2 regions of the Mesorhizobium sp. M8A.F.Ca.ET.021.01.1.1 genome follow, and region 2 is predicted to be linked to the other one. Evidence: riboswitches for the same ligand, from Rfam matches in the RefSeq annotation. Region 2 holds a riboswitch; the other holds the start of a gene.
The links. A riboswitch is a leader RNA that binds a small molecule or an ion and turns the genes downstream of it on or off. The one in region 2 is predicted to bind S-adenosylmethionine.
Positions count from the first base shown of each region.

Region 1 (21,985 bases), on a different contig from region 2:
ATCTACCGGTATGCCTCGAAGCGCTGGCTGACGATCCTTCTGCCGATCGCCATCGGCAGTTTTGCCCTGGCGGTCATGGCGACCACGCTGGCGCCGACCGCTGGCTTCTACCTCCTGCCGACACGGATCTGGGAACTGGCGCTGGGCGCCATGCTGATGCTGAAAAGGCCGCCGCCACTAGCCAGCCGGCCGGCAACTGAACTGGTCGGCCTGGCCGGCTTTGCCCTGCTTGCATTCGGCTTCCTGACGATTTCGGAGAGCGATCCGTTTCCTGGCTACAACGCCCTGTTTCCCTGCATCGGAACCGCTCTGCTCATCTATGCGGGCCAGAATCACCCCGACCGGCCCGTGCCTGTCGCCACGCGCGTGCTTCAATTCTCTCCGATGGTCTGGGTCGGCCTCATCTCCTATTCGCTCTACCTTGTTCACTGGCCGATCAATTCCTTCGTCCACTATCTCTCGCTGAAAGCCATCTCGGTGCCGACGATCGTCGCGATGACGGTGGCGAGCTTCGCCCTGGCGACCTTCTCGTGGAAATATGTCGAGCAGCCTTTCCGGCGGAAGCGACCCTTTACCGCCCCGCTGCCGATCTTCGCCTTTTCGGCGACGGCGATTGCCCTGCTGTGCGTCGGCGGTCTGGCCGGCGTGCTCGGCAACGGCTTTCCGCAGCGGTTCCCTGATTTTTCGACGCAACGCATCCTGGTGGGTGACTGGCGCAACGGCGTCTGCTTCAACGAAGGCGGGAATCGGATCGAGGATTGGAACCTTGCCGACTGCACGCGCACGCACGGCTTTCCCACCAATGTGCTGCTGTGGGGCGATTCCTTCGCGGCTCACTATGTTTCGGGCCTGGAGGCCAACGCGCAGAAAATCGAGGCCAACGTCATCCAATATACCTATGCCGGCTGCCCACCCAACCTGTCCTATTTTTCCTATGCCCGGCCGGCCTGCACCCGCTTCAACGAACGGGCGCTGTCGATCATCCGCGATGCCAATATCCAGGCGGTGATCCTGAGCGGACGATGGACGGATTACCAGGCAAGGGGCTTCGACGGATTGCAAACGACGATCGACCGGCTGCGCGACATGGGTGTCAAGGTCTATGTCATCGGCCAGTCTCCGGAGTTCATCGCCGACGTCCAGAAGATCGCTTTCTTTGCAAAACACGAGGGCGCCGTGAACACATCCTGGCCGATGGCCATGGATCCCGACATCAACAAGCAGGTGCAGCCCTTCGCCAAAGGCGCGACCTTCATCGATCCGCTTACCTATCTGTGCGACGCCACCGGCTGTTCCTATGCGGATGCCACCAGCAAGCAGTTTCTCTATTTCGACTATGGCCATTTCTCTTCCGCCGGCGCGACGCTGGCTATCTCGAAATACTGGCCGAGCTTCGCCGCCGGCGGCGAAGTCGCAAAGGTCAGGGAGCAGGCGCCAACCGTCACCAGGTGAGTTGGCGAAGCCCGCGTCGTGACACTGCTTTGCGATTGCCCGAAGCCATGCCGTCATGATAACGAGGCTGCAGCGCGGGTATGATGTAATGGTAGCCTGTCAGCTTCCCAAGCTGAACGCGCGGGTTCGATTCCCGCTACCCGCTCCAGCTTGAAACCGAAAAGTCGGTTGCTGATCCGGCCCACGCAGGAACCTGTCCACCCGAGCCGATTCAGCATTTCACGGAATCGCTGGCCCGCTCTAACTCTTTGTTTTCACGCAATTCCCAAGGGGAAGCGCTACGCGCTTCTCCCGGGAAAACCGCTACGCACTTTTCCTGGAATTGCTCTTGGCGAGACTAAAGAGGCATTCAGGCCTGGCCGGTTCGCATCTGCTTCTTGAGGAGGAACCGGGCGAGGTTGCTGATATTCCGCGGTGCCACCTTCCTGGGCAGATGCGCCAGTAGGTCTTCCGATTTGACGTCGTTGCGGAACCGCTCGGCCCAATCTTCGGTGAGGTCGTCCCGCTGCAGGCGCAAATTCGTCTCGAACTCTCCGTCCGGCATTTCCATTGACAATTGCCGAGCCACCGACGCGACGTACGGACGAGGATCGTCCAACAGATCCTCATAGAAAAAGTGATCGTAATGCAGATCGGCCAGCCGCAGATATGCCTCCCAGAAGGCATAGCTCTGCTCGATCAGAAAATAGGCCTGGCAGATGCCGGCGAAGTCGTATTGCGGAACCAGGTCCGCGCCGTCCATCGTGCTTCTCCAATGGCCTGACGCCTTCGCCCGGCAATAGGAAATCGCCTGGCGAAGACGGTCCCGCCGCTCCAGCAGGACCAAACCCATGGCATGGCGCCGGCCGCATTCCGCCAGGAAGTCGGCTCCATATTTGGCCTGCGACCAGTGAAGGTGCCGTGGAAACAGCTTGACGGCGAACGTGCCGTTCGCGGTCCCGCCGCGATCGATCACGGCGGACAGCAGGTCATCGAAGGATTTCGGCTTGCACCCGAGATTGGTCGTGTCGAGCCACTCGGCGGAGTTGCCGAACAATCCCGTGCTGTTTGTGAGACTGCCAAGCCATTCGGAACCGCTACGGGCTTCGGTAAGTATCGCCACGCCTTTCATGCGTGCGGATTGCCCGCGGCCTGTCCGACCTCGATTGCAGAAAGCCGTTCTTCCTGATCGCCCCTCGACATGTCAAAGCTCCGCTTAAACAGCGCCTCAACGAACAAAGGCTCATATGGTTCCGTAGATTCGACCTCACGCCAAGGCAAAATGCAGGCCATACACGTTACACTGGTCGATCAACGCCGTACGCGCAAAGGCCGGCCACGTTGTGGTGGTCGGCCTTTGCGTCAACCGCAGAAGCGATTACAGCCAGACGCGCTCGCGCCAGCAGCGGACGCGGCGGCGGCCGTGGCGCCAGTAGCTGCGGCAAACCCGTCTCCAGCCGCGGCGGCGTCCATGGCGGCGACGCCAGTAGTCATCGTGGTAATCGTGGCCATGGTGGCCGCTGCGATGGGAGACCTGCTCCAGCGCGACTTCGTCGTCCCCTTCGAAGACAGCCGGATCTGGCTTGTCCAGCTCATCAAGAATTCCGGCGCCCTGGGGAATACCGGCAACCGCGCGGCCGGGTCCGGCCACGCTTGCAAATGCCACTGCCCCCGCAACGCCAAGCATTCCAGTAAGAAACTTCCGACGTTCCATAAAAACCTCTTGAGTTGTTGACCATCGACACCTCGTTCCCTCGCCCGAAACAGGCTCCAGCGCGCATGCCGATCGCTTCTGAACGCGCGGTGTCGGTTCTCGTTCCGTCACCCTACTTCGCGCAGGATGAAATCATGCAGCATCTTGGCCGCCGGCGAGAGCACGCGATTCCGGACCGTGATCAGGCTGTAGGGCCTGACCTCGATGTCGAACTCGGTCTGGACGACATCGATGGCGCCGGCAAGCCCGTCCGGATTCTGGATGAACTTCGCCACCTGCACCGAGACCGGTGCGATGGCATCGGATTGTGCAACCATGACCAGCGTGAGCAGCAGCGAGCTGGTGTTCAAGATCCGGTCCGGCAGCGCGATGTTGCGGTTCAGGAAATTGCTTTCCATCGCCTGGCGCAAGGGCGAACCGCCCGATTGGAAGACCCAGTCATAGGCGGCGGTGTCTTCCAGCCTGACCACATTGCCCCCGGCGAGCGGGTGGCCGCGGCGCACGATCAGGCAGGCTTTCTCGACGCCGATCACACGGGATTCGAACAGCCGCGGATTGAGGTCGTCGGGAATGCGGGCGATGATGAAGTCGTGGCGCGAGGCGATCAGCTCGCGGGCGAGCACGTTCGACGTCTCGACCTGCATGGTGATCTCGATGCGCGGGTAGATGCGGCGGATCTCGCGAATCGCCGGTACGGCCAATTCGATCGCCGGCGCGGTCACGGCACCGAGGAACACCGAGCCGCCCTTGCCGGCCTTGAGCTCGGCAATCTCGCGGTCGGCTTCGCGCATCTCGAGCAGGATCGACCGGGCCCGCCTGGCGAGCGCCTGGCCGTAGGGGGTAAGGGTCACGCCGCGCGGCAGCCGTTCGCACAGCTTTACGTCAAGCACCGCCTCCATCTCGGCGATCATGCGCGAGGCGGCCGGCTGGGAGATGTTCATGACCTGGGCCGCCGCGCTCACCCGTCCGTGATCGTCGAGGGCGGCGATCATGCGCATGTGGCGCAAGCTCAAGCCACTGCGCAGGAGTGTCTCCCCATCTCCCGGGAGCTTCTCGTAACTTACTGGAATAGCATCGGGATCGCGCAATGCCGCCATGATCTTCCAGCCTTTCCGCCGGTTTCTTTCCGCATGCTAGATCATACCGGTTTCGGTATAGCAACCACCAAAGATCGCATTTGACAGTTATGGCAAAGGGACCCACCCTTCGCGCGCTCCGAGATGCAAGGGTCGGTAACGAACAAAATCGTATCGATTGAAACTGTGTCGCGGAGCCGATTGGGAGGATACCGGAGATCGATAAAGCCGACAGCGGCGCCTTTGCGCTCCTGTCTGGCTGCGCGGCCCGCGAAGCCCCGAGGTGTCGCGTCCATCAACCAGGGAGAGTAACGTGAAAATCATCAAGACGCTGGCCGCCGTCGCGGCCCTTGGCATCGCTGCCATGAGCTATCAGGCGCACGCGGCCGACAAGGGTCTTGTCGGCGTGCTGATGCCGACCAAGACCTCGCAGCGCTGGATCAATGACGGCGACGCCGTCAAATCCCAGCTCGAGGCGCTCGGCTACACTGTCGACCTGCAGTATGCGCAGGACGACATCCCCAACCAGCTCAGCCAGCTGGAAAACGAAATCACCAAGGGCCCGAAGGCGCTGATCATCGCCTCGATCGACGGCACCACCCTGTCGGATGCGCTGCAGAAGGCGAACGACGCAGGCGTCGTCGTGGTCGCCTATGACCGCCTGATCAAGAAGACCGCCAATGTCGACTATTACACCACTTTCGACAATTTCGGCGTCGGCGTGATCCAGGCGAATTCGCTGGTCAAGGGCCTCAAGGAGCGCTTCCCGAACACCAAGCCGTGGAACGTCGAACTGTTCGGCGGCTCGCCCGACGACAACAACGCCTTCTTCTTCTACAACGGTGCTATCTCCGTCCTGCAGCCATTGATTGACGACGGCTCGATCAAGATCAAGTCCGGCCAGACCGGCATGGACAAGGTCGGCACGCTGCGCTGGCTCGCCGCCACCGCCCAGGCTCGCATGGACAACCTCCTGTCGGCCAACTACTCGGACGGCAGCCGCGTCGACGGCGTCCTGTCGCCCTATGACGGCCTGTCGCGCGGCATCACCGCCTCGCTGCGCGCCGTCGGCTACGGCACGGACGCACAGCCCTGGCCGATCGTGACCGGTCAGGATGCCGAGACCGCCTCGGTCAAGCTGATCATCTCGGGCGAGCAGTACTCGACCGTGTTCAAGGACACCCGCGAACTGGCCAAGGCCACTGTGCAGCTGGTCGACAAGGTGCTCTCGGGCGGCAAGCCGGAAGGCCTCGATGAAAAGACCTACAACAACGACGTCAAGGTGGTTCCCTCGATCCTGCTGACGCCGCATGAGGTCGACAAGTCGAACTACCAGGCGATGGTCGTCGATTCCGGCTACATCAAGGCCGAAGACCTGAAGTAATCCCGGTTATAAAATCAGGGGTCCTGCGCAACGCAGGGCCCCTTTTCGTTCACAAGCGACCCCGGTATTGTTTCTGCCGGCCTAGAGCAATTCCAGGAAAAGTGCGCGGCGGTTTTCCGTCAGGAATTGCGTAAAAACAAGAAAGTCTAGGAGGAGCTTGCCCTGATGACCTCGACGATTTTGGAGATGCGCGACATCACCAAGACGTTCCCCGGCGTGAAGGCGCTGTCGAACGTCAACCTCAGCGTGGAGGAAGGTGAGATCCACGCCGTTGTCGGCGAGAACGGCGCCGGCAAGTCGACGCTGATGAAGGTGCTGTCGGGCGTCTATCCCTCCGGCACCTATGACGGCCAGATCATTTTTCAGGGCCAGGAATGCCAATTCAAGGGCATCCATGACAGCGAACACAAGGGCATCGTCATCATCCACCAGGAGCTTGCGCTGGTGCCGATGCTGTCGATCGCCGAAAACATCTTCCTCGGCAACGAGCACGCCAGATACGGCGTCATCGACTGGAACGCCAACGAGGCGCGCACCAGCGCCCTGTTGAAGAAGGTGGGCCTCAAGGAGGACCCCAAGACCCTGATCACCAATATCGGCGTCGGCAAGCAGCAGTTGGTCGAGATCGCCAAGGCGCTGAGCAAGGAAGTTAAGCTGCTGATCCTCGACGAGCCGACCGCATCGCTCAGCGAAAAGGACAGCCAGGCGCTGCTCGACCTGCTGCTCGAATTCAAGCGGCAAGGCATGACCTCGATCCTGATCTCGCACAAGCTCAACGAGGTGAACCGGGTCGCCGACAAGGTTACCGTGATCCGCGACGGGCGTACCATCGAGACGCTGGCCAAGAAGGATATTTCGGAGGACCGCATCATCACCTCCATGGTCGGCCGCTCGCTCGACGACCGCTATCCGCCGCGCGAGCCTGACATCGGCGAGGTCGTGTTCGAAGTGAAGAACTGGTCGGTCTATCACCCGATCCATGCCGAGCGGCAGGTGATCAAGGGCATCGACCTCAACGTGCGCAAGGGCGAGGTGGTCGGCATTGCCGGGCTGATGGGCGCCGGCCGCACCGAATTCGCCATGAGCCTGTTCGGCCGCTCCTATGGGCGCCGCATCACCGGCGAAGTGCTGCTCAAGGGCAAGGCGGTCGACGTCTCCTCGGTGAGCAAGGCGGTCCAACACGGGATCGCCTATGTGACCGAGGACCGCAAGACCTACGGTCTCAACCTCATCGATCATATCAAGCACAACATAACGCTGGCCAATCTGGGCGGCGTCTCGCGCCACAGTGTGATCGACGACATGCGCGAGCTCGCCGTTGCCAACGACTATCGAAAGAAAACCAACATCCGTGCATCGAGCGTCTATCAGATGACCGGCAATCTTTCGGGCGGCAACCAGCAGAAGGTGGTGTTGTCGAAATGGCTGTTCGCCGACCCGGAAGTTCTGATCCTCGACGAGCCGACGCGCGGCATCGATGTCGGCGCCAAGTACGAAATCTACACGATCATTGCGCGCCTCGCCGCTGAAGGTAAGGCGATCCTGGTCATCTCGTCGGAAATGCCGGAATTGCTCGGCATCACCGACCGAATCTATGTCATGAACGAAGGGCGCATCGTGGGCGAAATGCCCGCGGCGGACGCGAGCCAGGAAAAAATAATGCGGGCCATCGTTCGTGGAGAAGGAAAAGCAGCATGAGCACCGACAGCGCCCCCGCCCCGCAAGGCAACATCGCCGAAGAACAGCGTCCACGCATCGCCGTCTCGGCGCTGACGACGAACCTGCGCGAATATGGTCTGATTATCGCGCTGATCGTCATCATGCTGTTCTTCCAGTTCACCACGTCGGGAACGCTGTTCAAGCCGGTCAACCTCAGCAACCTGGTGCAGCAGAACTCGTTCATCATCGTGATGGCGCTGGGCATGCTGCTGGTCATCGTTTCGGGCTACATCGACCTCAGCGTCGGGTCGGTCGCCGGTTTCATCGGCGCGCTGGCGGCGAACATGATGGTCATCTGGCAGCTCGGACCGCTCAGCAATCCGCTGGTGGTCTCGATCGTCTGCCTGATCGTGGGCGGCCTGATCGGCGCGGCGCAAGGCTATTGGATCGCCTATCACCGGATACCGAGCTTCATCGTGACGCTGGCGGGCATGCTGATCTTCCGCGGCATCTGCCAGGCGCTGCTGGGCGGCGGCTCCTCGGTGGGTCCGCTTCCGGACGGCTTCAAGGCACTCAGCTCCGGCTTCATTCCTGATGTGATCGGCCCGCTGACGCTGATTGCGCCGACGGTAAACGCGGCCGGCAAGACCATTTTGGGCAGCGGCCTGACGCTGCACATGACGACGGTCGTGCTGGGGCTGATCGCCGTGCTGGCCTATGCCTATTTCGGGGTGAGGACACGGCGCAAACGCGAGCGCCACGGCTATGAGGCCGAGCCCTTCCCCCTGTTCGTCATCAAGACGCTGGTTGCCAGCGCGCTGGCGCTGTTCCTGGTCTATGAATTCGCCAGCTACAGGGGCCTGCCGGTGGTGCTGCTCGTCATGGGCGTGCTGATCTCGCTGTTCGTCTTCGTTACCAAGCGCATGACCATCGGTCGCCGCATCTACGCGATGGGCGGCAACCCCAAGGCAGCGCAATTGTCGGGCATCAACACCGAGCGGCTGACGCTTCTGGTGTTCATCAATATGGGCGTGCTGTCGGCGCTCGGCGGCCTGATCATCGCCGCGCGTCTCGGCCAGGCCGTGCCGGCCGCGGGCCTCGGCAGCGAGCTCGACGTGATCGCGGCCGTCTTCATCGGCGGCGCCTCGGCGATGGGCGGCGTCGGCCAGGTGATCGGCGCGGTGGTCGGCGGCTTCATCATGGGCGTGATGAACAACGGCATGTCGATCATGGGCGTCAACGTCGACTGGCAGCAGGTGGTCAAGGGACTGGTGTTGCTCGGAGCCGTCATCTTCGACGTCTACAACAAGAACAAGGCTTAAGGGCTGGAGGCGAGGACTAGGAGGCATACGGGTTCTAGATCGCGAAGCTGCCGGCAGCCCGTCGGCACCAAGAAGTCCGGGGAAGGACCAGGCTCGCGAACGCAATCCGGACGAAGCGTTTCAACCGTGGCGCGTTTCCGCGCCGCGCCGGTCAGGATTTTGCCGATGGCAGCCGGACACGGAAAAATGAGAGAGGACTGATCATGCTGATCTCGCAGATTCTCGACGACGCCGAGACGATCCGTGTCGTTGCCCGCAGCGGCGGGAAGACCCGGATCATCAACGGCGCGCGCAGCGTCTATTCGCTGGCGATGGAGGCCGCCCGCACCGGTGTCGGCCTGGCCGCCCTGATCGAACGCAAGGGACTTGGCGAGACGGTCGATCTCGACGCCGCCTACAAGAGGGGACGGCTCCTGTCGCCGATCAATCACCCCGACCCGGCGCATCTGCACCTGACCGGCACGGGGCTGACGCATCTCGGGTCGGCCGCGACGCGCGATTCCATGCACAAGAAGCTCAGCACCGACGGCGAGGAGCAGCTCACCGATTCGATGAAGATGTTCCGCATGGGGCTGGAAGGCGGCAAACCCGCCAAAGGCCAGGTCGGCGTACAGCCGGAATGGTTCTACAAGGGCAACGGCACCATGGCGGTCGCGCCTGGCGCGGCGCTGATGTCGCCGGCCTTTGCCAAGGATGCCGGCGAAGAACCCGAGGTCGCCGGGATCTATGTCATCGGCGACGACGGCGCGCCGTTCCGCGTCGGCTTCACGCTGTCGAACGAATTCTCGGACCATGTGACCGAGCGCGTGAACTATCTCTTCCTCGCCCACTCCAAGCTGCGCAATGCCTCGTTCGGGCCGGAAATCCTGATCGGAGACCTGCCTTCGGACATCCGCGGCACGTCGCGCATCCTGCGAGACGGCAAGACATTGTGGGAGAAGCCGTTCCTGTCGGGCGAAACGAACATGTCGCACACCATCGCCAATCTCGAACACCACCACTTCAAATATTCGGCCTTCCGCCAGCCGGGCGACGTGCATGTGCATATGTTCGGCACCGCGACGCTATCCTTCGCCGACGGCATCAACACGGAAGCAGGCGACGTGTTCGAGATCGAGGCAGGGGATTTCGGCCTGCCGCTGCGCAACCCGCTGGAAATCGAAAAGCCGGTGAAGGTGGCGGTGAAGGCGCTGTAAAAGCCACGAGGGCGTCATCCCCCTCTCGTGGGGAGATCGGCAGCTTCGACCTTAGCGCACCGCGCGGAAATGCTTTGAGAGCTTGAGGCCTTGCGCCTGGTAGTTCGAGCCCAGGTCGGTGCCGTAAAGCGCCCGCGGCCGCTTCAGCATGTGCTCGTAGACCAGCCGGCCGACGATCTGGCCATGGTCGAGGATGAACGGGACTTCGTGGCTGCGCACTTCGAGCACCGCCCGGCTGCCGGTGCCGCCGGACGCCGAATGGCCGAACCCCGGATCGAAAAAGCCGGCATAGTGGACACGGAACTCGCCGACCAGCGGATCGAAGGGCGTCATCTCGGCGGCGTAGAGCGGCGGCACATGCACCGCCTCCTGGCTGACGAGGATGTAGAACTCGTCGGGATCGAGCACCAGTTCGCCGGCGCCGCTCTTATGGATCGGCTCCCAGAAATCGAGGACATCCTGGGCGGCACGCTTGTCGACATCGACGAGCCCGGTGTGGTGCTTGCCGCGATAGCCAACCACCCCATCCTTGTCGCCATTGAGATCGATCGACAACGCGATGCCGCCACCGGAAATGTTGGGCGGATCGGTGGCGACCAGCATCTCGGCGTTGTGCAATTCATGCAGCTCAGCCTCCGAGAGCAGTGCATTGCCGGTGCGGAAGCGGATCTGCGACAGGCGCGAACCGGTGCGCGCAATGATCGGGAAGGTGCGCGGGCTGACTTCGAGATAGAGCGGACCGTGATAGCCGGCGGCGATCTTGTCGAACTCGTGGCCGCGATCGGTCATGACGCGGGTGAAGATGTCTAGGCGCCCGGTCGAGCTCTTCGGATTGGCCGACGCCGAAATATCAGCCGGCAGGGCCAGACTTTCGAGCAGCGGCACAATATAGACGCAGCCGGTTTCGAGAACCGCGCCTTCGGTCAGATTAATCTCGTGGAGTTGCAGCCGATCGAGCTTTTCCGAGACCTTGTGGTTGGGGCCGGGCAGGAACGAGGCGCGCACCCGCCAGGCCTTTTTCCCCAATCTGAGATCAAGGCTCGCCGGCTGGATCTGATCGGCATCGAGCGCGCGCGGCGACTTCAGCGCGCCGGACTTGAACAGCGCCGAAATGTCCTGATCGGGAAGAATGCCTGTCTGCCGCAAAGTCTGGCTCCGCCCAAGACTGGTCTCTTTTGGTGCAGGTTCTTGCCGCAAAACCACTGGGCACTTTTGCGGAACCTGCCTTGGTACAAACCTCTTAATGAAGCCGGCAATTGACGCAAGCGTGGCGCGGGTCTAAAGGGTCGTTATCCCGTGGTGATTTGGCCGGTCGGCTTGCAGCCACGTTAAACAAGTCGCTAAAGGACCGTCGGGCCGCAAGGCCGTATGGACCGGTTGCGACTTTCGCGGCCGGTTTTTTTGTGTCTGGAACAAAGCGATGAGCACCAAGAAGCGCAACTGGAAACCTCAGACGGCACTCGTGCATGGCGGAACCTTGCGTTCCCAATTCGGCGAAACCGCCGAGGCGATGTACCTGACCCAGGGCTATGTCTATAAAACCGCCCAGGCGGCGGAAGCCCGCTTCAAGGGCGAAGAGCCTGGCTTCATCTATTCGCGTTACGCCAACCCGACCGTCGACATGTTCGAAAAGCGCATGTGCGCTCTCGAAGGCGCCGAGGACGCGCGCGCCACGGCGTCGGGCATGGCGGCGGTGACCGCGGCCCTTCTGTGCAGCGTCAAGGCCGGCGATCATATCATTGCGGCGCGCGCGCTGTTCGGCTCCTGTCGCTGGGTGGTCGAGACGCTGGCGCCGCGCTATGGCATCGAGGCGACCTTGGTCGACGGCACCGATATCGCCAATTGGGAAAAGGCGGTCAGGCCGAACACCAAGCTGTTCTTCCTGGAAAGCCCGACCAATCCGACGCTGGAAGTCGTCGACATATCAGCCGTCGCCTCGCTTGCCAATTCGATCGGCGCGCGGCTTGTCGTCGACAATGTCTTCGCCACGCCGCTGCAGCAGAAGCCGTTGCAGCTTGGTGCGCACATCGTCGTCTACTCGGCCACCAAGCATATTGACGGCCAGGGCCGTTGCCTCGGCGGCGTCATCCTGTCGGACAAGAAGTGGATCGACGAAAACCTGCACGACTATTTCCGCCACACCGGCCCCAGCCTGTCGCCGTTCAATGCCTGGACCTTGCTGAAGGGGCTCGAGACGCTGCCGCTGCGCGTGCGCCAGCAGACGGAAAGCGCCGGCAGGATCGCCGACTTCCTGGCCGAGCAGCCGCAGATCGCCCGCGTCATCTATCCCGGCCGCGCCGACCATCCGCAGGCCGCCATCGTCAAGAAGCAGATGTCGGGCGGCTCGACGCTGATCTGCCTCGACGTCAAGGGCGGCAAGCCGGCGGCCTTCGCGCTGCAGAACGCCCTCGACATCGTGCTGATCTCGAACAATCTCGGCGATGCCAAGAGCCTGATCACCCATCCGGCGACGACGACGCACAAGAACCTGAGCGACGAGGCCCGCGCCGAACTCGGCATCGGGCCAGGGACGCTCAGGCTGTCGGTCGGCCTGGAGGACGCCGACGACCTGCTGGAAGACATCGCGCAGGCGCTGAAGGCCGCCAAATAGGCTGTTTGGGAGCGTCGGTCGCGGCGATCAGGCGCGCGACGGCGTCTCCTCCAGTTCGGCCGCCTTGGTGCGGATGGTCATTGCGTTGCCGCGCCAGTCGACGGCGCCGCCGAGCCAGCCGCGCGCCCAGAGGGTTGGGAGCATCACGTCCCGCGCCATCATGGCCGCGACCATGCGCGGCGACAGGTACCAGCCCTTGGACAAGGCCAGTGCGCACTCCGGAAGGTAGAAGGCCGCCAACACGGCAATCGCGGTTGCCCAGAGGCTGATGCCGGCGCTCGCCGCAGCAACCAGGGCAAGCGCGAGAGGCACCGCCGCGCCGGTCAGGATTTCGGGCGCGAAGAACAGCGGGAAGGTGACGCGGCGCAGGCGCGCCCAGCGGGCCTGACGCGACCAGATCTCGCCAAGCGTGCGCTGGCCGAGCGGCTGCTCGAAGGGCGCGGCAACGAGATTGACGCGCAAGCCGAGGCCGTTCACCAGCTTGGTGGCGGCAGCGTCCTCGGCGATCTCGGCGGCCAGCGCCCGAATGCCGCCATTGGCATTCAGCATCGGCTTGTTCCACAGCATGCTCTTGCCCTGGGCAAAGCCGAGGCCGAGCGCCTCGCCGGCATACTGCCAGCGGGCCTGCAATGTGTTAAGGAAGGCGCATTCGACATCAGCCCAGAAACCCTCGGGCCGCGAGCCGATCGGCGTCGAGCAGACAAGGCCGGTGTCGGGCCGCCATGCCGCCATCATGTGCTCGACATAGTCCCTCGGCATCAGGACGTTGGAATCGGCAAGGATGACCCAGTTGTGGCGTGCCGCTTCCCAACCCTTGACGCAATTGTTGAGCTTTGGATTGGCGCTGACGCGGTCGTCACCGATCAGCAGCCGGGCCGGCACCTTGGGAAACCGGGCAATCGCCCTGTTTATCAGTTTGACCACCGGATCGTCGGGATGGGCGACGCAGAAGATCAGTTCGTAGCGTGGCCAGTCGAGGGCGAAGGCGCGTTCCAGCGTCTCATGCGTGAACGGCTCGACGCCCCGCGACGGGACGACGATCGAGACCGGTTGCGGCTTGCCGGCTGGCGGGGCGATCGTGTTGCGCCGTTTCAGCTGTGAAGCGGCGAGCGAAATGCTGGCGGCGTTTGAAAGGATGAGTGCGGTCGAAAGCGAGGCGGCTATGAAGGTGAGTTCCATCGAGATCTGGTCACTCCGGAAAGGCGGCCGGCATCGTGGCCGTTTTCAACAGTTCGACAGAGCGCCGAGTCGCCCGGTTCGTGCACACCACCATTGTCGTGTGTCACTTAAATGACATTCTTTGCCGGCACCTGCGGTTCAAGGTCAGCCGCGACAAGACGCGCACGTTGACCTGCTCACCGGGAGCGCTGAAAGTCATCGGGTTGTTTTGGAGCCGCTCATGTACCGCGCCGTGACGCGCAACATCGAAGTGCAGGTCAGGCCGTTCTATCTCGAGGACCGTTCGGATCCCTCGGAGAACCGCTATGTCTGGGGCTATCAGATAACGATCGACAACCAGTCGGACGAGTTCGTGCAGTTGTTGTCGCGCTATTGGCACATCACCGATGGCGCCGGCCGGGTCGAGGAAGTGCGCGGGCCGGGCGTTGTCGGCGACCAGCCGGAACTCAATCCCGGCGACAGCTATCAATACACGTCCGGCTGCCCGCTCTCGACACCGTCCGGGATCATGGTCGGACGCTACACGATGCGCAACAAGCGCGGCGAGACCTTCGACATCGCCATCCCCGCCTTCTCGCTCGATCTGCCGGGGACAAGGCGCACGGTGAATTAGCGTCTTTTCTCCCGTCACTATACGGGGGAGTTGAGGAATGGTCCGCGAAGCGGACGAAAAGCCAATTGCTTGGCTTTTCGAGTGACGACCGTCCGGCAGGACAATGAGGGCAGCGCCGAGCTTGCGAGAATTTCTTCAGATAGAGCCAAGGAGCTCCTGTACTAACGCTGGCGCTGCCCCTCATCCGCCTGCCGGCACCTTCTCCCCGTATAGTGACGGGGAGAAGGGACTAGCTTTACTGAGCCGCAAACTCGGCCGGATCGAAGTCGTACTGGGTCGAGCAGAACTCGCAGGCGACGTGGATGCCGCCATCCTCGGTGCTGTCCTTGATCTCCTGCGCGGAGAAGCCTTCGAGGATATCGCGGATCTTGTCCCTGGAGCACGAGCACTGGTCGGTGACCGGGACGCCGCCGAAGACGCGCACGCCATGCTCGTGGAACAAGCGATAGAGCAGCCGCTCGGCGCCGATGGTCGGGTCGATCAGCTCGGTCGGCTCGATGGTGCCCAGCAAGGCGAGGAGTTCCTGCCAGGAATTATCGGCCGGATCGTGGACTTCCTCGCGCGGATCGCCATCGCCACCCGGCAGGTCCGGGACGCGCATGCGCTCGGGCGATTGCGGCAGGAACTGCGCCAGTATGCCGCCGGCGCGCCACTGCTCGCGCGCACCGCCGATACCGGGCGTCAGCAGCTTGGCGACCGAGAGCCTGATATCCGTCGGGATCTGTTCCGACTGGCGGAAATAGGTGCGCGCCGCGTCTTCCAGCGTTTCGCCGTCGAGCTGGACGATGCCCTGATAGCGCTGCGTATGGGCGCCCTGATCGATGGTCAGCGCCAGCACGCCGCTGCCAAGCAGCGTTTGCTGCGAGGTCTCGCCGGCCGCGACCAGCGCTTCGAGCCGATCCGCGTCGAAACGCGCATAGGCGCGCAGCGCCGAGGGCGTGGAAAAGTCCGCGACCAGCATGTCGACAGGCCCGTCGGTACGGGTCTGCAGGATGAACTTGCCTTCGAACTTGAGCGAGGTGCCGAGCAGCACCGTCAGCACACAGGCTTCCGCCAGCAGGCGGGCGACCGGCTCGGGATAGTCGTGGCGGCCAAGGATGGCGTCGAGCATCGGCCCGAGCTGCACCGTGCGGCCACGCACGTCGAGCGGACCGACTTCGAAGGGAACGACGTGATCGTCGCCGGCGTAGCCGAACTCGCCGAGTTTGGGGTGATGTTCAGTCACTTGATGGCTTTCCAACATGACAAAGCTCCAGGGCGCGGCCATGCGGCCCTGGTGGGCACATGCGTCCAAACGCGCTTGATTTGCGTGATGCGGCGCAGATAGGCATCGCGCCCCCGCAGATCAAGCGCCTGGGCATTTCAGGCGCCAAGACATATCAAGCAACAAGACACATCAAGCACCGAGACACCAGGCAAGCACGGCCTTCTGGGCGTGCAGCCGGTTTTCGGCCTCGTCGAAGACCACCGAATGCGGTCCGTCGATGACCTCGTCGGTCACCTCCTCACCGCGATGGGCCGGCAGGCAATGCATGAACAGGGCGTCGGGCTTTGCCTTGGCCATCAGCGCCGCGTTGACCTGATAGGGCGAGAAGACATTGTGGCCGCGGGCACGGTGTTCCTGGCCCATCGACACCCAGCAGTCGGTGACGATGCAGTCGGCCTGGTCGACGGCTTCTTCGGGCGAGCGGGTGAAATGCAGCTTGCCGCCATGCGCCTTGGACCAGTCGACATGCTTCTGCGCCGGTTCGCTGCCTTCGGGTACGGCGACGTTGAGATTGAAGCGGAACCGTGCCGAGGCCTCGAGCAGCGAGTGTAGCACGTTGTTGCCGTCGCCGGTCCAGGCAATGGTCTTGCCGGCCACCGGACCGCGATGCTCCTCGAAAGTCATGATGTCGGCCATCAGCTGGCAGGGGTGGGTGTCGTCGGTCAGCCCGTTGATCACCGGAACGGTGGCATTCTCGGTCAACTCTAGCAGCCGCTCGTGCGAGGTGGTGCGGATCATGATGGCGTCGACATAGCGCGACAGCACCTTGGCGGTGTCGGCGATGGTCTCGGAGCGGCCGAGCTGCATCTCGGTGCCGGTCAACATGATGGTCTCGCCGCCAAGCTGGCGCATGCCGACGTCGAAAGAAACGCGCGTGCGCGTCGACGGTTTGTCGAAGATCATGGCCAGCACCTTGCCTTCGAGCGGCTTGGTCCGCTCGCCGGCCCTGAGACGCGCCTTTCGCGTCACCGCATCATCCAGCATGAAGCGCAAATCGCCTTCGGAAACGGTGGAAAGATCGGTGAAATGGCGAACTGACATCAGGAATGGTTCCGGATTACTTCGCGGCGGCGGAGGCAATGGCCTCCGACAGGCCCTTGGCGCCGGCGCGGATGCGGCCGAGCGCTTCGTGAATCTCGGCATCGGTGACGGTCAGCGGCGGCAGCAGGCGAATGACGTTGTCGCCGGCCGGAACCGCCAGCAAATGCTGGTCGCGCAGCGCCATGTTCACCTTGCCGTTGGGCATCGCGCATTTGAGGCCGAGCATCAGCCCGGTGCCCCTGATATCCTCCATCACCTCGGGGAATTCGTCGGCTACCGACGCAAGCCCCTGCTTCATCAGCAGCGCCTTGCGCTGGACATCCTCGAGAAATCCATCTTCCAGCACGACGTCGAGGACGGCGTTGCCGACCGCCATTGCCAGCGGATTGCCGCCGAACGTGGTGCCGTGCACGCCGGCGGTCATGCCGACGGCCGCTTCATCGGTGGCAAGGCAGGCGCCCATCGGGAAGCCGCCGCCAATGCCCTTGGCGATTGCCATGATGTCGGGCGTCACACCCGACCACTCATGCGCGAACAGCTTGCCGGTACGGCCAATGCCGCACTGAACCTCATCGTAGATCAACAACAGGCCGTGCTGCTCGCAGAGCTGCCGCAGACGCTTCAACGACTGTGTCGGTACCGGGCGGATGCCGCCCTCGCCCTGCACCGGCTCGATCAGGATCGCGGCGGTCTCGGGCGTGATCGCTTTTTCAGCGGCGTCGATGTCGTCGAAGCCGACCTGATCGAAGCCTTCGACCTTGGGTCCGAAGCCCTCGAGATATTTGTACTGGCCGCCGGCCGCGATGGTCGCCAGCGTGCGGCCATGGAAGGCGCCTTCGAAGGTGATGATGCGGAAGCGCTCGGGATGTCCCTTGACGAAGTGGTAGCGCCGCGCCGTCTTGATCGCGCATTCCAGCGCCTCGGCGCCGGAATTGGTGAAGAACACCTTGTCGGCGAAGGTGGCATCAGCCAATCGTTCGCCAAGCCGGCTCTGCCCCGGGATCTCATAGAGATTGGAGACGTGCCAGAGCTTCGCCGCCTGTTCGGTAAGGGCCGCGACCAGATGAGGATGGCCGTGGCCAAGCGAATTGACAGCTATGCCGCCGGCGAAATCGAGATATCGCTCGCCCTTGTCGGTAACCAGCCAGGTGCCTTCCCCATGGTCGAAGGCCAGGGGTGCGCGAGCAAAGGTCTCGTAAAGCGCCGAACCGCTCATTATATGCGTCTCCGGTACCGGAAAATCAAAAAAGCCGCCAAAGCGGCGGCCTTCTGTGGCTTATCGTGTTTTTCGGTCATGAAGTCAACGAAAACGTCGCGTAGTGGCGCGCGGCAAGCCCCCTGACGCGACGCCGGCTCATGAGCGACCGGGCAAGTTGGGGAAAACCGAAAAAACCGATTCGTGTTGCACTTGGGACTCTTGTCACCGAGTCAGCGCATAGAGTAGTTGTAGTCGAGAAATAACTAGATTTCGTGCGGCGGACCTAATCACCAGATATATGTGGTGTCTGCCCCAGCAGTGGTGCTGGGTCGGGAAAGGATTCTGATTGCCGCACGCTTATGAGGAGCGCGGTCATGAACTGGACTGACGAGCGGGTAGAACTCTTGAGAAAACTGTGGTCGGAGGGTCTGAGCGCAAGCCAGATTGCCGCTCAGCTTGGAGGGGTCAGCCGCAACGCGGTCATCGGTAAGGTGCACCGGCTGAAACTGTCGGGCCGCGGCCGTGCGACGGCGACGCCGGCACGCCAGAAGAAGGCATCGCAAGGATCGACCGTCCAGAAGTCGGTGGCACGCGCCGCGACCACGGCACGTCATGTCACGACTTCGATCGGCGCGACGGCCCTTCAGACGCAATTCGACGCCGAACCTGTAGCAAGACACTACATTCGCCCGGTCGAGAACGTCGTGGTACCGATCTCACGGCATCTGCAGCTCGTCGAACTGACCGAGCGCACCTGCAAATGGCCGAACGGTGATCCGCTTTCGGAGGACTTCAATTTCTGCGGCAACGAAGCCGCCGAGACCGGTCCCTACTGCAAGTACCATGCCCGCGTGGCGTTCCAGCCAGCGGCGGAGCGGCGCAGGAACCGATAGGGAATAGCCACTGATTGAGCTTCCGCGAGGGGGCAATGCAGTTTTTCCCCTATTCGCTATTTGCTCTTTCACAGCCAGCCTTTCTTCCTGAACCGCCAATACAGGAAGCAGCAGATCAGCGCGATGGTGGCCAGCACCATCGGGTAGCCATATTCCATCTTCAGCTCGGGCATGTCGGTAAAGTTCATGCCGTAGATACCGGCGAATGCGGTTGGCACCGCCAGGATGGCCGCCCACGAGGCGAGTTTCTTGGAGATCGCCGTTTCCTGGCTCTGGCCGACCAGGAGACTGGCCTCGAAGGCGAAGGCCAGCACCTCGCGCAGACTGTCGATTTTCTCCTGGACGGTGCGGATGTGATCCGTCACGTCGCGGAACAGCGGGTGCATGGCAGAATGGATCTGCGGCAGCTCGGCGCTGGTCAGCCGGCGGCAGACTTCCACCAGGGGCAATGCCGCATTGCGCAGGCGCAAGAGGTCGCGGCGCAGCATGTAAAGCCGTTCGATATCGGGGCCGGTCATCGGCTTCAGCAGGACCTTGTCCTCGATCGCCTCGACCTCGTCCTCGATCTGCTCGAGCACGGGCATGTAGTTGTCGACGATGAAGTCGAGAATGGCGTAAAGGACGAAATCCTCGCCCTTGGCCAGCGAGTGCGGGCAGCTTTCCCAGTGCTGGCGCACGGCGGCATAGGATGTCGACGGGCCGTGCCTGACGCTGACGATGTAGCCTGAGCCGACAAACAGATGAGTCTCGCCGAAGGTGACGCGCCCGTCGATCAGCTGCGCCGTGCGGGCGACGATGAACAGCGCATCGCCATATTGCTCGATCTTTGGCCGCTGGTGCGGATGCTCGGCATCCTCGATCGCCAGCTCATGCAGATGAAACTGTGCCTGGACGCGCAGCAGAAGTTCACGGTCGGGTTCAAGCAGCCCGATCCAGACGACGTGTCCCGATTTCTTGGCCCAATCGCCGGCTTCCTCGATTGGAATATCGGCGATGCGGCGCCCGGCGGTATAGACACCGCAGGCAATGATGCCCGATGTCGGCGGCGAGGGCTTGAACTCCCGGACATATTCCATCGCGGCCTCCGAAAGCGTTGCCTTCCCCAGGGAACCAAGCTTATCTCGGGGTAGTTTAGCGCAATATGATCAAGCGTTCGAGAGGACGTGCGTTCACTTCACCGGCAGCGCCGCGGGGAGGCCGATCTTGTCCGTCTTGTCGCTTTTCGGCCGATCGGGCGGCATCTGGTCGCCGGTGACGATGTAGTAGATGGTCTCGGCGATGTTGGTGGCGTGATCGCCGATACGCTCGATGTTCTTGGCGCAGAACAGCAGATGCGTACAGGGCGTGATGTTGCGCGGATCTTCCATCATGTAGGTCAGCAATTCGCGAAACAGCGACGTGTACATGGCATCGATCTGGTCGTCTCGGTCGCGCACGAAGCCGATCTTGTCGACCGAACGCGACGCATAGACGTCGAGAACTTCCTTCAGCTGGGTCAGCGCCAGGTTGGCCAGAGCCTCCAGGCCGCGGAAAAGGCTGGTCGGCTGACGGCCGTCGATGACGGCGACCACCCGCTTGGCGACGTTCTTACCGAGGTCGCCGACCCGCTCGAGGTCGGCCGAAATGCGGATGGCGCCGACGATCTCGCGCAGGTCCGTCGCCATCGGCTGGCGCTTGGCGATGATGATGATCGCCTTGTCGTCGATCTCACGCTGCCCCTCATCCAGCACGAGGTCATCGCGAATGACCTTCTGGGCCAATCCCGGATCGGCATTGACCAAGGCGGCGACCGCCTGCTCGACCATGCGCTCGGCATGGCCGCCCATCGCGGCGATGCGCTTGGAGAGATATTTCAGTTCCTCGTCAAAGGCGCTCATTGTGTGAACGGACTGCATGGACGAAATGCCTTCCCACGGGGTGTCTTGATTTTGAGTCGTTTCCTCGAATCCCCGCTGATACGCTAACCGGATGACAGAAAAAAGAAACGGTCCCGTGGAAAACTAGGGCAGTATCAGTGCGCCGGCAAATGGACTGAGAACGCGGCGCCCTTGCCGACCTCGGACCGGATCGTCAGCCTTGCGTTGTGACGCGTCAGGATGTGCTTGACGATCGACAGGCCAAGTCCCGTGCCTTTCTGGGTCCGGCTGGTCTCGACATCGATACGATAGAAGCGTTCGGTGATGCGCGGGATATGTTCCTCGGGGATGCCGGGGCCGAAATCCCGGATCGTCACGTCGATGCCTGGTTCGGAACCGTCATCGCCGCGCGCGATCGACACCACGACGCGGCCGCCCGACTGGCCGTATTTGCAGGCGTTTTCCAAAAGGTTCTCGAAGACCTGGAACAACTCGTCGCGATCGCCCGGCACATCGAGCGGCCCCTTGGCGAAATCGCGCTCGATGGCGACATTGTTTTCCCGGGCGAGCGGTCCGAGCGAATCGATGACGCTGTCGACGGTCTGGCGCAGATCGACTTCGGTTCCCGGTCTCAGATAGGGCTTCATCTCCAGCCGCGACAGCGACAGCAGATCGTCGATCAGGCGCGCCATGCGGCCGGTCTGGTTCTGCATGATCTGGAGGAACTGCTCGCGCGCCGCCGGATCGTTGCGGGCCGGTCCGCGCAGCGTCTCGATGAAACCCGCGATCGAGGCCAGCGGGGTGCGCAACTCGTGACTGGCGTTGGCGATGAAGTCGGCGCGCATGCGGTCTATGCGTCGCGCCTCGCTCTGGTCCTTGAAGACCAGCACATAGAGGTCGGTGCCATGCCCGACCGATGACGCGCTGACCCGGTAGGCCCGTTCGACAGGCAGTTTCTCGGTGTAATCGACAACATCCGAGGCGACGGTTCCCGACAGCACACTGTCCAGCAGCGCCTGCATTTCCGGCGCCCGGAATTTCAGCGGCAGCGATATGCCGGGCGCGATGCCGCCAAAGGCGGCAAAGGCGGCGGCGTTGGCGTGGACGATGGTGGCGGCCTGGTCGAAGATGATGAGCGGATCGGCGACGGCGGCCGCGAGATATTCCCCCGACAGGCGCTGCAAGCCCATCGCCTCGATTGCCCCGACGCTCTCGGCGGAATGGCGCACACCGGCCGCCGGCAATATTGCCGCCGCCAGCAACAGCAGCAGAGCCGGTACCAGCACGTAGGCGGAAATCCCCGCGAAGCCATAGGCGATCAGAACCGCCACGACCCCGGCCGCAAGCAGCCAGCGGCTGTTCCACAGCCGGGCGGCCATGGCTTGCCCCGTGCCTTTCTGTTCCGCGCCCAGGTCAGTCATTCGCGCGCCCAACCTCCACCGGTCACACGGCGACGGAAACTTCCGCTGGACCGCAAATCAAAAGTGCTACAGCGTCGTTTGCGCGTCCAAATGGACATGCGGCCTGTAGTGGCTCCCAATAGCA
Region 1 is NZ_RZSJ01000015.1:967-22,951, reverse strand. Features, by position in the region: gene EOA36_RS03385 (acyltransferase family protein) at 1-1,452, shown strand, start outside; tRNA gene EOA36_RS03380 (tRNA-Gly) at 1,527-1,600, shown strand; gene EOA36_RS03370 (Stf0 family sulfotransferase) at 1,802-2,563, opposite strand; gene EOA36_RS37140 (hypothetical protein) at 2,903-3,166, shown strand; gene EOA36_RS03360 (LysR family transcriptional regulator) at 3,253-4,242, opposite strand; gene chvE (multiple monosaccharide ABC transporter substrate-binding protein) at 4,535-5,605, shown strand; gene mmsA (multiple monosaccharide ABC transporter ATP-binding protein) at 5,771-7,303, shown strand; gene mmsB (multiple monosaccharide ABC transporter permease) at 7,300-8,586, shown strand; gene araD1 (AraD1 family protein) at 8,790-9,782, shown strand; gene EOA36_RS03335 (2'-deoxycytidine 5'-triphosphate deaminase) at 9,834-10,928, opposite strand; SAM riboswitch at 11,069-11,146, shown strand; gene EOA36_RS03330 (O-succinylhomoserine sulfhydrylase) at 11,203-12,393, shown strand; gene EOA36_RS03325 (ceramide glucosyltransferase) at 12,421-13,572, opposite strand; gene apaG (Co2+/Mg2+ efflux protein ApaG) at 13,793-14,185, shown strand; gene EOA36_RS03315 (Hsp33 family molecular chaperone) at 14,421-15,452, opposite strand; gene argF (ornithine carbamoyltransferase) at 15,582-16,493, opposite strand; gene EOA36_RS03305 (aspartate aminotransferase family protein) at 16,510-17,709, opposite strand; gene EOA36_RS03300 (GcrA family cell cycle regulator) at 18,066-18,584, shown strand; gene EOA36_RS03295 (magnesium and cobalt transport protein CorA) at 18,653-19,660, opposite strand; gene phoU (phosphate signaling complex protein PhoU) at 19,754-20,479, opposite strand; gene EOA36_RS03285 (ATP-binding protein) at 20,596-21,861, opposite strand.
Region 1: another riboswitch for S-adenosylmethionine. It lies ahead of EOA36_RS03330 (O-succinylhomoserine sulfhydrylase); the one in region 2 lies ahead of EOA36_RS17065 (homoserine O-acetyltransferase).

Region 2 (8,754 bases):
CTCGTGCTGGCCATGCTTGAGATAATGAGCCTGCTTGCCTGCTTGGCTTGCGCCGAGGCCGCTCCGGTTCCTTCGGCGCCAAATACGCTGGCCGTCGACGTCGAACTGGTGCTGGCGGTCGATATCTCGCTGTCGATGGACGAAACCGAGTTCGCCCTTCAACGCGCCGGCTATGTCGAGGCGCTGCGGCACGCCGATTTCATCCAGGCGGTCCGTTCCGGCCATACTGGGCGCATTGCGCTCGCCTATTTCGAGTGGGCCGGCACGGTGCGCGATGACGCGGTCATCGGCTGGCAGATCATCGACAGTGCGCAGAGCGCCAACAGCTTTGCCGACAAGCTTGCGGCCCGCCCTTTCCGGAGTTTCCGCGGTACCTCGATTTCGAGCGCGCTTGCTTTCGGCGCCGAGCTTTTCGACGGCACCAATTTCGCGAGCGAACGCAGCGTCATCGACATATCTGGCGACGGCCCCAACAATATCGGGCCGCCGGTCACTGTGACGCGCGATGCGGCCATTGCCAAGGGCATCGTCATCAACGGCCTGCCGATCCTGATCAAGCCATCACCGACCTTCAGCCATCTCGATCAGTATTATGCGCAGTGCGTGACCGGCGGACCTGGTTCCTTCGTGCTGCCGATCCATGCGGCCGCCGAATTCTCAACGGCGATCCGGCGCAAGCTGGTTCTCGAAGTCAGCGGCATTCAGGACAAGCCCAAAATCATGCCCGCCGAGATGGACGCGCCGATCGACTGCCTTCTGGGAGAACGGGACAGGCGGTTCCTGTCGGATCCCTATTTCCCGGAACTGGACCGATAGGCCTGGCCTTGGGCCAGGCAGTCCCCTGCAACGCGCCGTACTCGATCGCTGAGCTGCCGCCAGGTCAGGCCGGTGGAATTCCAAACTTCCCGCGAACCTCGTCGTAGAGGCCGCGCCGCCAGCGGCGGCCGTAGAGATAACCGGCGATCAGTTCCGGCAATGAATAACCAAGCGCGTCGGACGAGCGGTTGGCCATGTATCCAGCAAATGCCTGTGGTATCCGCCCCCGGAGAATATCGGCGATGATCTGCCGCGTGATCATAAAGGGTGGGACATGGGGGTAAGAGCGAGCGATGTGCGGGTGCTTACTCATCAGGATCGCATAGGCTTCGATATAGCCGTCCCGGCGGCCCGAAATCGAGTTCTGCGAATTGTGCTTCGTCCAGTCGATATCTTCCGATAATTGCGCGCCGAAGCGCTGTGCGAAGCGCAGCAGAAGCTCCCGGTCCTGCATCCGGGGAATGTCGCTGTCATAGCCGCCGATGGCCAGCAAGGCTTCCCGCCTCGCCGTTATCGCCGACCCGGCGATGAAGGCCGTCTGCGCAACCACCGCCCGCTCCAGCATCGCCGGATTGAGGAAAGCACGGCGGTTGACGCAGGCGGTGCCACGGCCAGCCTTCACCGAGACATATGAGGAGAGCAGGACTCCGAGCGCCGGATTGTCGTCGAACCATGCCAGCGTCCGTTCGAGCCGGTGTGGCAGGAAGAGATCGTCCGAATCAAGAAAAGTCACCACGGGCGCCCTCGCCAGCTCGATGCCGGCATTCCTGGCGGCATTGGCGCCGCGCCATTTCGCGCCGACATAGATCAGCCGAGGGTCGCGAATGCGCGCAAGCGCCGCTTCCGTCCCGTCGGTCGAGCCATCGTCGACGACGATATGCTCAAACCGCGCCATGCTCTGAGAAAGCACGCTTTCCACCGCGCGGAGCACCGTTTCGCGCCGGTTGTGAGTCGGGGTGATGACCGTGATGAGGGGCAAATGCTCCACGTCAGCTGTTTCCAGCGCGAAAATGCACTTTCCGATAGCTCTTCAGGATGGTTGAATGGATCGGACTTCCCCCTGGCTGGCCCTCATCGGGATTAAGTGCGACGCTACAAAAAACAACCTGTTATGTCACCCATTGTGCCGTCGTTCTGACGACAAGGGAATGGTGAATTCCGGCGCCTAGCGCTTCAACCGCAACACTTTTGCCACCGCTGGAATTGGCGGAAGCTCTTGGCGGTTGCGTCCATGTGGTGTTGGCCGACGGCGTGGAACATCCGCACAAGCCCACGGATATCCTCGCGTAGGAGGCCGACGGCAGCCTTATCGCTTCAACAAAAACACCGCCTGCTGGCCAAAGAAATTCCAGAACCACCAGGGCATCGACAGGCCGATCTTCTGGCCGTTGGCGTCGAGCGCGGTCGCCTTTTCCACCGTCGCGCCAAGCTCCTCGCACAGATTGACGAAGTCGCGGATGGTGCAGAAGTGGATGTTGGGCGTGTCGTACCAGGAGTAGGGCAGATCCTTGGTCACCGGCATGCGGCCCTTGACGAACAGCGACAGGCGCACCCGCCAATGGCCGAAATTGGGGAAGGACACGATCGCCCGATTGCCGATCCGGAGCAGTTCGTCGAGCACCAGCTTCGGGTTGCGGGTGGCCTGCAGGGTCTGCGACAGGACGACGAAGTCAAAACCCTTGTCGGGATAGAATTCGAGATCCTTGTCGGCATCGCCCTGGATGACCGAGAGGCCGCGCGCCACGCATTCGTTGACGCCGCGCTGCGAAAGCTCAAGGCCGCGACCGTCGACCTGCTTGGTTTCCTGCAGCAATTCGAGCAGCGAGCCGTCGCCGGAGCCTACGTCAAGCACGCGCGATTGCGGCGGGATGAGGTTGGCGACGACCTCAAGGTCGACACGCTGGCTGCCATTGACGCTCATGGCTTCGCCTCCTGAGTGGCGCATGACGATGGTCCGAAAAGTCCGCAATTTTTCTGGGTCATGGCTTCGCCTTTCCGTCTGACGCATGACCGTGGTCCGAAAAGTCTGCAACATTTCGGGGTCATGCGCCGAGCCCCCTGGCGCGCGCGGCCGAACCGATAAAGCCGTTGATGGCGGCAAACAGTTCCGGTTCGTCGAGCAGGAAGGCGTCGTGGCCGCGGTCGGTCTCGATCTCGACGAAGGAAACCGAGGCACCGGCGGCGTTGAGCGCGTGCACGATCGAGCGGCTCTCTTCGGTCGGGAACAGCCAATCCGACGTGAAGGACACCAGGCAGAAGCGGGTCTTCGTGCCGGCAAAGGCGTCCGCCAGCCGGCCGCCATGGTCGGCGGCAAGGTCGAAATAATCCATCGACCGTGTCATGTAGAGGTAGGAGTTGGCGTCGAAGCGGTCGACGAAGGTCATGCCCTGGTGGCGCAGATAGCTCTCGATTTGGAAATCGGCATCGAAGCCGAAGGTCAGCGCTTCGCGGTCCTGCAGGGTGCGGCCGAATTTGCGGTGCAGGGCGGCTTCCGACAGATAGGTGATGTGGGCGGCCATGCGCGCCACCGCCAACCCCTTTTCCGGGCGCTTGCCGTGCTCGAAATATTTGCCGCCATGCCAGTCCGGATCGGCCATCACGGCCTGCCGCCCGACCTCGTGGAAGGCGATGTTCTGTGACGAATGGCGTGCGCCGGTGGCGATCGGCAGTGCCGAGAACACCCGCTCGGGATAGCTCGACGCCCATTGCAGCACCTGCATGCCGCCCATCGAACCGCCCAGCACGCAGAAAAGCTTCTCGATGCCGAAATGGTCGACCAGCATCTGCTGCGCACGCACCATGTCGCGGATGGTGATGACAGGGAGGTCGAGCCCATAGGGCTTTCCCGTGGCGGGGGTGGTCGAAGCCGGCCCGGTGGGACCAAGGCAGCCGCCGATAACGTTGGAACAGATGACGAAGAAACGGTTGGTGTCGATGATCTTGCCGGGGCCGATCAGCACTTCCCACCAGCCTGGCTTGCCGGTCACCGGATTGGTGTTGGCGACATGCTGGTCGCCGGTCAGTGCATGGCAGACGAGGATGGCATTGGAACGGGCATCGTTCAGAACGCCATAGGTCTGATAGGCGATCTGGAACGGCGACAGCACCGTGCCGGCATCGAGCTTGAGCGGCTTGTCGGGTCCGAAACGCAACACCAGGCTCGACGGATTGTCGACCTCGTTGTTGGTCCTTGCTGCGCGCAGAGCGGCCATTCCTAATCTCTCTTGCTGCATCGTTTCTTGCGAAAATCTCCGCTGATTTTCGCGGCGCCGATGCGGTCGTCCGGGCCGGTAGCGGACAATAAAAAACCGGCATTGCCTTCGCAAAGCCGGTTACGTCACGCAAACGGCCCTTTAGCGAATTGTTTAACGTGGCTGCAAGCCGACCGGCCAAATCACCACGGAACTGTCACCGCCCTTCTAGACCCCGCCCGCCTCGCCGTCAATGGCGGCGGCTGGCACTAGTGCCGCCTCTCGACATTGCCGGCCATGGCTTGTATTTCCGCAGCGGCTTCCGGATGGAGGCATTTTCGACGGATTTTGCAAGACATGAACCAGACACCGGATCAGGCACGTCCAACCCCCCGCGCGGGCATCATGGACATAGACGCCTATGTGCCCGGCAAGAGCACGGCGCCGGCCGGGGTCGCCAAGGTCTACAAGTTGTCGTCGAACGAGAACCCGCTTGGGCCGTCGCCGAAGGCGATCGAGGCCGCGCGTGAGGTCGCCGGCAAACTCGACATCTATCCCGACGGCACCGCCAGGCGGTTGCGCGAGGCGATCGCCGAGGTGCATGGCCTCAACGCGCAGAACATCATCTGCTCCAACGGTTCCGACGAGATCCTTGGCCTGTTGGCACAGACCTATCTCGCGCCCGGCGACGAGGCCATGTTCACCGAACACGCCTTCATGGTCTACAAGATCTACATCCAGTCGGCCGGCGCCACCCCGGTCGTGGTCAAGGAGACCGACGAGCGCGCCGACATCGATGCGATGCTGGCGGCTGTGACGCCGCGCACGAAAATCGTGTTCCTGGCCAATCCCAACAATCCGACCGGCACCTATGTGCCGTTCCAGGAGGTGCGTCGCCTGCATGCCGGACTGCCGAAAAACGTGCTGCTGGTGCTGGACGCGGCCTATGCCGAATATGTCCGCCGCAACGATTACGAAGCCGGCATCGAGCTGGCCGGCAGCGCCGAGAACGTGGTGATGACCCGCACCTTCTCCAAGATCGGTCTCGGCGGAGCGCGTATCGGCTGGATGTATGGTCCGATGCACATTGTCGATGCGATCAACCGCGTGCGCGGCCCCTTCAACGTCAATGCGACCGCGATCGAGGCCGGCATCGCCGCGATCCGCGACCGCGCCCATGTCGAGCGCAGCGTGGCGCATAACGAGACCTGGCTCGCCTGGCTGAGCGAGGAGATGACTGGACTCGGACTGCGCGTGACGCCCAGCGTCGGCAATTTCCTGCTCATTCATTTTCCCGACGACCAGAGGCATTCGGCGGCTGCGGCGGATGATTATCTGAGCGCGCGCGGCTATATTCTGCGGCGCGTTTCAGGCTACGGCTTTCCCAACGCGCTGCGAATGACCGTCGGTACCGAAGAGGCCAATCGCGGCGTTGTCGCCGCGCTCAAGACATTCCTGAAAAGCTAGAACGCCTGAAAAGTTACACACCATGGCATCACCGATGTTCGAAAAAATCGCGCTGGTCGGCATCGGCCTGATCGGCTCGTCGCTGGCCCGCGTCATTCGCCGCGAAGGCCTGGCTCGCCATGTCGCGATCTCGACGCGCAGTGTGGCAACGCTCAAGCGAGCCGAGGAACTGGGACTAGGCGATTCCTACACCACCGATTCCAGGGAAGCTGTGCGTGATGCCGATCTGGTCATCGTCTCGGTGCCGGTGGGCTCATCCGGTGCGGTGGCGCAGGAGATTGCGCCGGCGCTAAAAAAAGGTGCGATCCTCACCGATGTCGGCTCAACCAAGGCCTCAGTCATCGCGCAGATGCAGCCGCATGTGCCTGAGGGCGTCCATTTCATTCCCGGCCATCCGCTGGCGGGTACCGAAAAATCCGGCCCGGATGCCGGATTTGCCGACCTGTTCGACAATCGCTGGTGCATCTTCACGCCGGTGCCGGGCACCGATCCGGAGGCGCTGGAACGGCTGTCGGAATTCTGGCGCCGCTGCGGCGCCAACATCGACACGATGGATCCGCAGCATCACGACATGACGCTGGCCATCGTCTCGCATCTGCCGCACATCATCGCCTACAACATCGTCGGCACCGCCGACGACCTGGAATCGGTGACCAAGACGGAAGTGATCAAATATTCCGCCTCCGGCTTTCGCGATTTCACGCGTCTGGCCGCCTCCGATCCGACCATGTGGCGGGACGTGTGCCTGCACAACAAGGATGCCATCCTGGAAATGCTGGCGCGCTTCTCGGAAGATCTGGCGTTCCTGCAGCGCGCGATCCGCTGGGGCGATGGCGACAAACTCTTCGACCTGTTCACCCGCACCCGCGCCGTGCGCCGCTCGATCATCGAGGCGGGCCAGGATATCGACGCGCCGGACTTTGGCCGCCAGGCGGTCGAGCATCCGGCAAAGAGCTAAGCTGTTTCAGGCCAGGTCGCTGCCATCATGGCGAGCGTTTCCGCCCGATCCGGCGCGCCCAGCCTGCCGCCGAAGCGCAGGCATTTGAGCGCGGCGGCGGCACTCGCAAAGCGCAGTGCGTGCTCGATCGCCATGGCTTCCGCCAGCCCAACGGCAAAGGCGCCATGAAAGACATCGCCGGCGGCCAGCGTGTCGACCGCCTTGATCCTCGGCGCCTCGACATGGCGGGATGATCCGGCGCTTCGATCGAACCACCAGGTACCCGCCGCGCCGCCGGTGACCGCGACGAAGGCGTCGGTGCTGGAGGCGAGATCCTCGCAAGCGGTCTCCAGATCCAACGCGTGGCCGCAGATGATACGCACTGCCGGTTCGGAGGCGACGATGTGCGAGGCCAGCGGCAACAGTTGCTCCAGCACCGCCAGCGGCGCGGTATCGGCATCGAGGATAGCCGGCCTGCCCGCGGCGCGCGCCGCGTTCAGGGCAAGTGCCGCTGCACCCGGCCAGCGCACGTCGGCCAGCACGGCATCGAACGCCGTGATGTCGGGAAACGGCAAGGCTTCGGGATCAGCCTGCGCGCGCGTGTCGTAGAACGGCACGATGATACGCTCGCCATGCGCATCGACCAGGATCGAGGCCAGCGCCGAGCGTGCGCCGCTGACGCGGCGCACATGGCTGCAATCGACGCCCTCGGCCTCGATTCCAGCGATCAGCTGATCGCCGACAGGATCGTCGCCAGCACTCGCCCATAGCGATATCTCGGCGCCGAGACGACGTGCGGCGCAGGCCGCGCTCGTGGCCATGCCCGAGGCGATCTGGACGCCGTCCGAGGCGATGAATTTTCCCTGATGCGTCGGAAGCGACTCGACGCGCAGGATGGTGTCCAGCGTCAGCGCTCCAACACTCAAGAGCCTCACGGGTCTTGCCATGGGTGCTATTGCACCGGCTTGATCTTGCCCAGCGGGATAAAGCCGAGCGAGGCCTTGCCCTTGACCACCTTCAGCGGCATCGACGGCTCGCTGCCGAGTAGAGCCAGGGCGCCAAAACCTTGCTCGATCGCATTCTTCTGCTCGGGCACGGCGCCGGCAAGGATAGATGCCACGGCCTTCGGATCCTTGATCCTGATCATCAGATCGGCATCGACCAGGCCTTCTGCATCGACCGACAGCGGTCCGGAAACGGTGACACGCGCCGTCCCCGACGACAGATCGAGATTACGGATTTCGATCCTCTGGCCGCGCAGGCTTTTCACCTGCGTGCCGACCAGCGCCACGCCGTTCTTCAGTGTCACGTCGCCGCTGGCATCGAGCGCCGGCAGCACGCGCCCGCCGATCGTGTCGGGATCGATTTCAAGATCGCCAAAGCTGCCGACATAGTCGATATCCGCGCCATTCGGCTGCAACTGGCCTGATGCCTTGCCGGCACTGAACAGCTCGACTGGATCGGTATCGTCGGCCGGATCGGTCTGGCCCGACAGGCCCTCGGCCTGCAGCGCTATACGTCGCGGCAGCGGATACCACAGTTTGACGTTGGCCTGCAGATTGTCCCAGTCGATCCAGAGCGGCATCATGCCCGGGACGGAGGTTCGGAGCGGACCGCGCAGATTGGCAACCGGCGACAAGGGCTGGGCGATCTGGGCGGTGGCATTGAAGGAGCCGGCCGAGGCGGCAATGTTCTTGGCATCGTCCTCGTAGGCGAGATTGTCGCAAGAGACGGCAAAGCTCAGCGGATAGCCACTGACCTCGAGGTTGGCGCAGCCAGCCTGGATGCCGCTCTTATTGAGCGTGGCAACCGCCTTGTCGGCCTCCGACCTGACCCTGTTGGCCAGATAGAACCATCCGGCGCTGTATATGGCGAACAGCACCAGGATGAACGCGGCAAGCCACCATAGGCGGCGACGGTTACCCGGTCGGCGTTCGTCACTTGACGTCATGCTTTGGCTCTCATTAACGCATGGATGGTGTGAACGGATTCTCGATTCCGGGAACACCAGTGGACAGAGACGATAGGTAGACGGACACGAGCGGAAAAAACACCGGTTTCCGGTGCGGTGTTGCCATTCTTTTGCAATCAGGCGCGGTGATATGGGCGATTTTTGGGTGTTCGGCTACGGTTCGCTGATCTGGCGGCCCGGTTTCGCGCATGTCGAGACACGGCGTGCGCGCCTGCATGGCTACCGCCGCTCGCTTTGCGTCTATTCCTTCGTGCACCGCGGCACGCGCCAGCGGCCGGGACTGGTGCTTGGCCTCGACCATGGCGGGTCCTGCGTCGGCCTCGCCTTCCGCGTGCCCGGCGAACTGCGCGACGAGGTCATTGCCTATCTGC
Region 2 is NZ_RZSJ01000199.1:564-9,317, forward strand. Features, by position in the region: gene EOA36_RS17050 (DUF1194 domain-containing protein) at 13-816, shown strand; gene EOA36_RS17055 (glycosyltransferase family A protein) at 881-1,804, opposite strand; gene metW (methionine biosynthesis protein MetW) at 2,123-2,737, opposite strand; gene EOA36_RS17065 (homoserine O-acetyltransferase) at 2,859-4,028, opposite strand; SAM riboswitch at 4,150-4,227, opposite strand; gene hisC (histidinol-phosphate transaminase) at 4,365-5,474, shown strand; gene EOA36_RS17075 (prephenate/arogenate dehydrogenase family protein) at 5,497-6,432, shown strand; gene EOA36_RS17080 (sugar kinase) at 6,429-7,358, opposite strand; gene EOA36_RS17085 (DUF2125 domain-containing protein) at 7,364-8,362, opposite strand; gene EOA36_RS17090 (gamma-glutamylcyclotransferase) at 8,514-8,754, shown strand, end outside.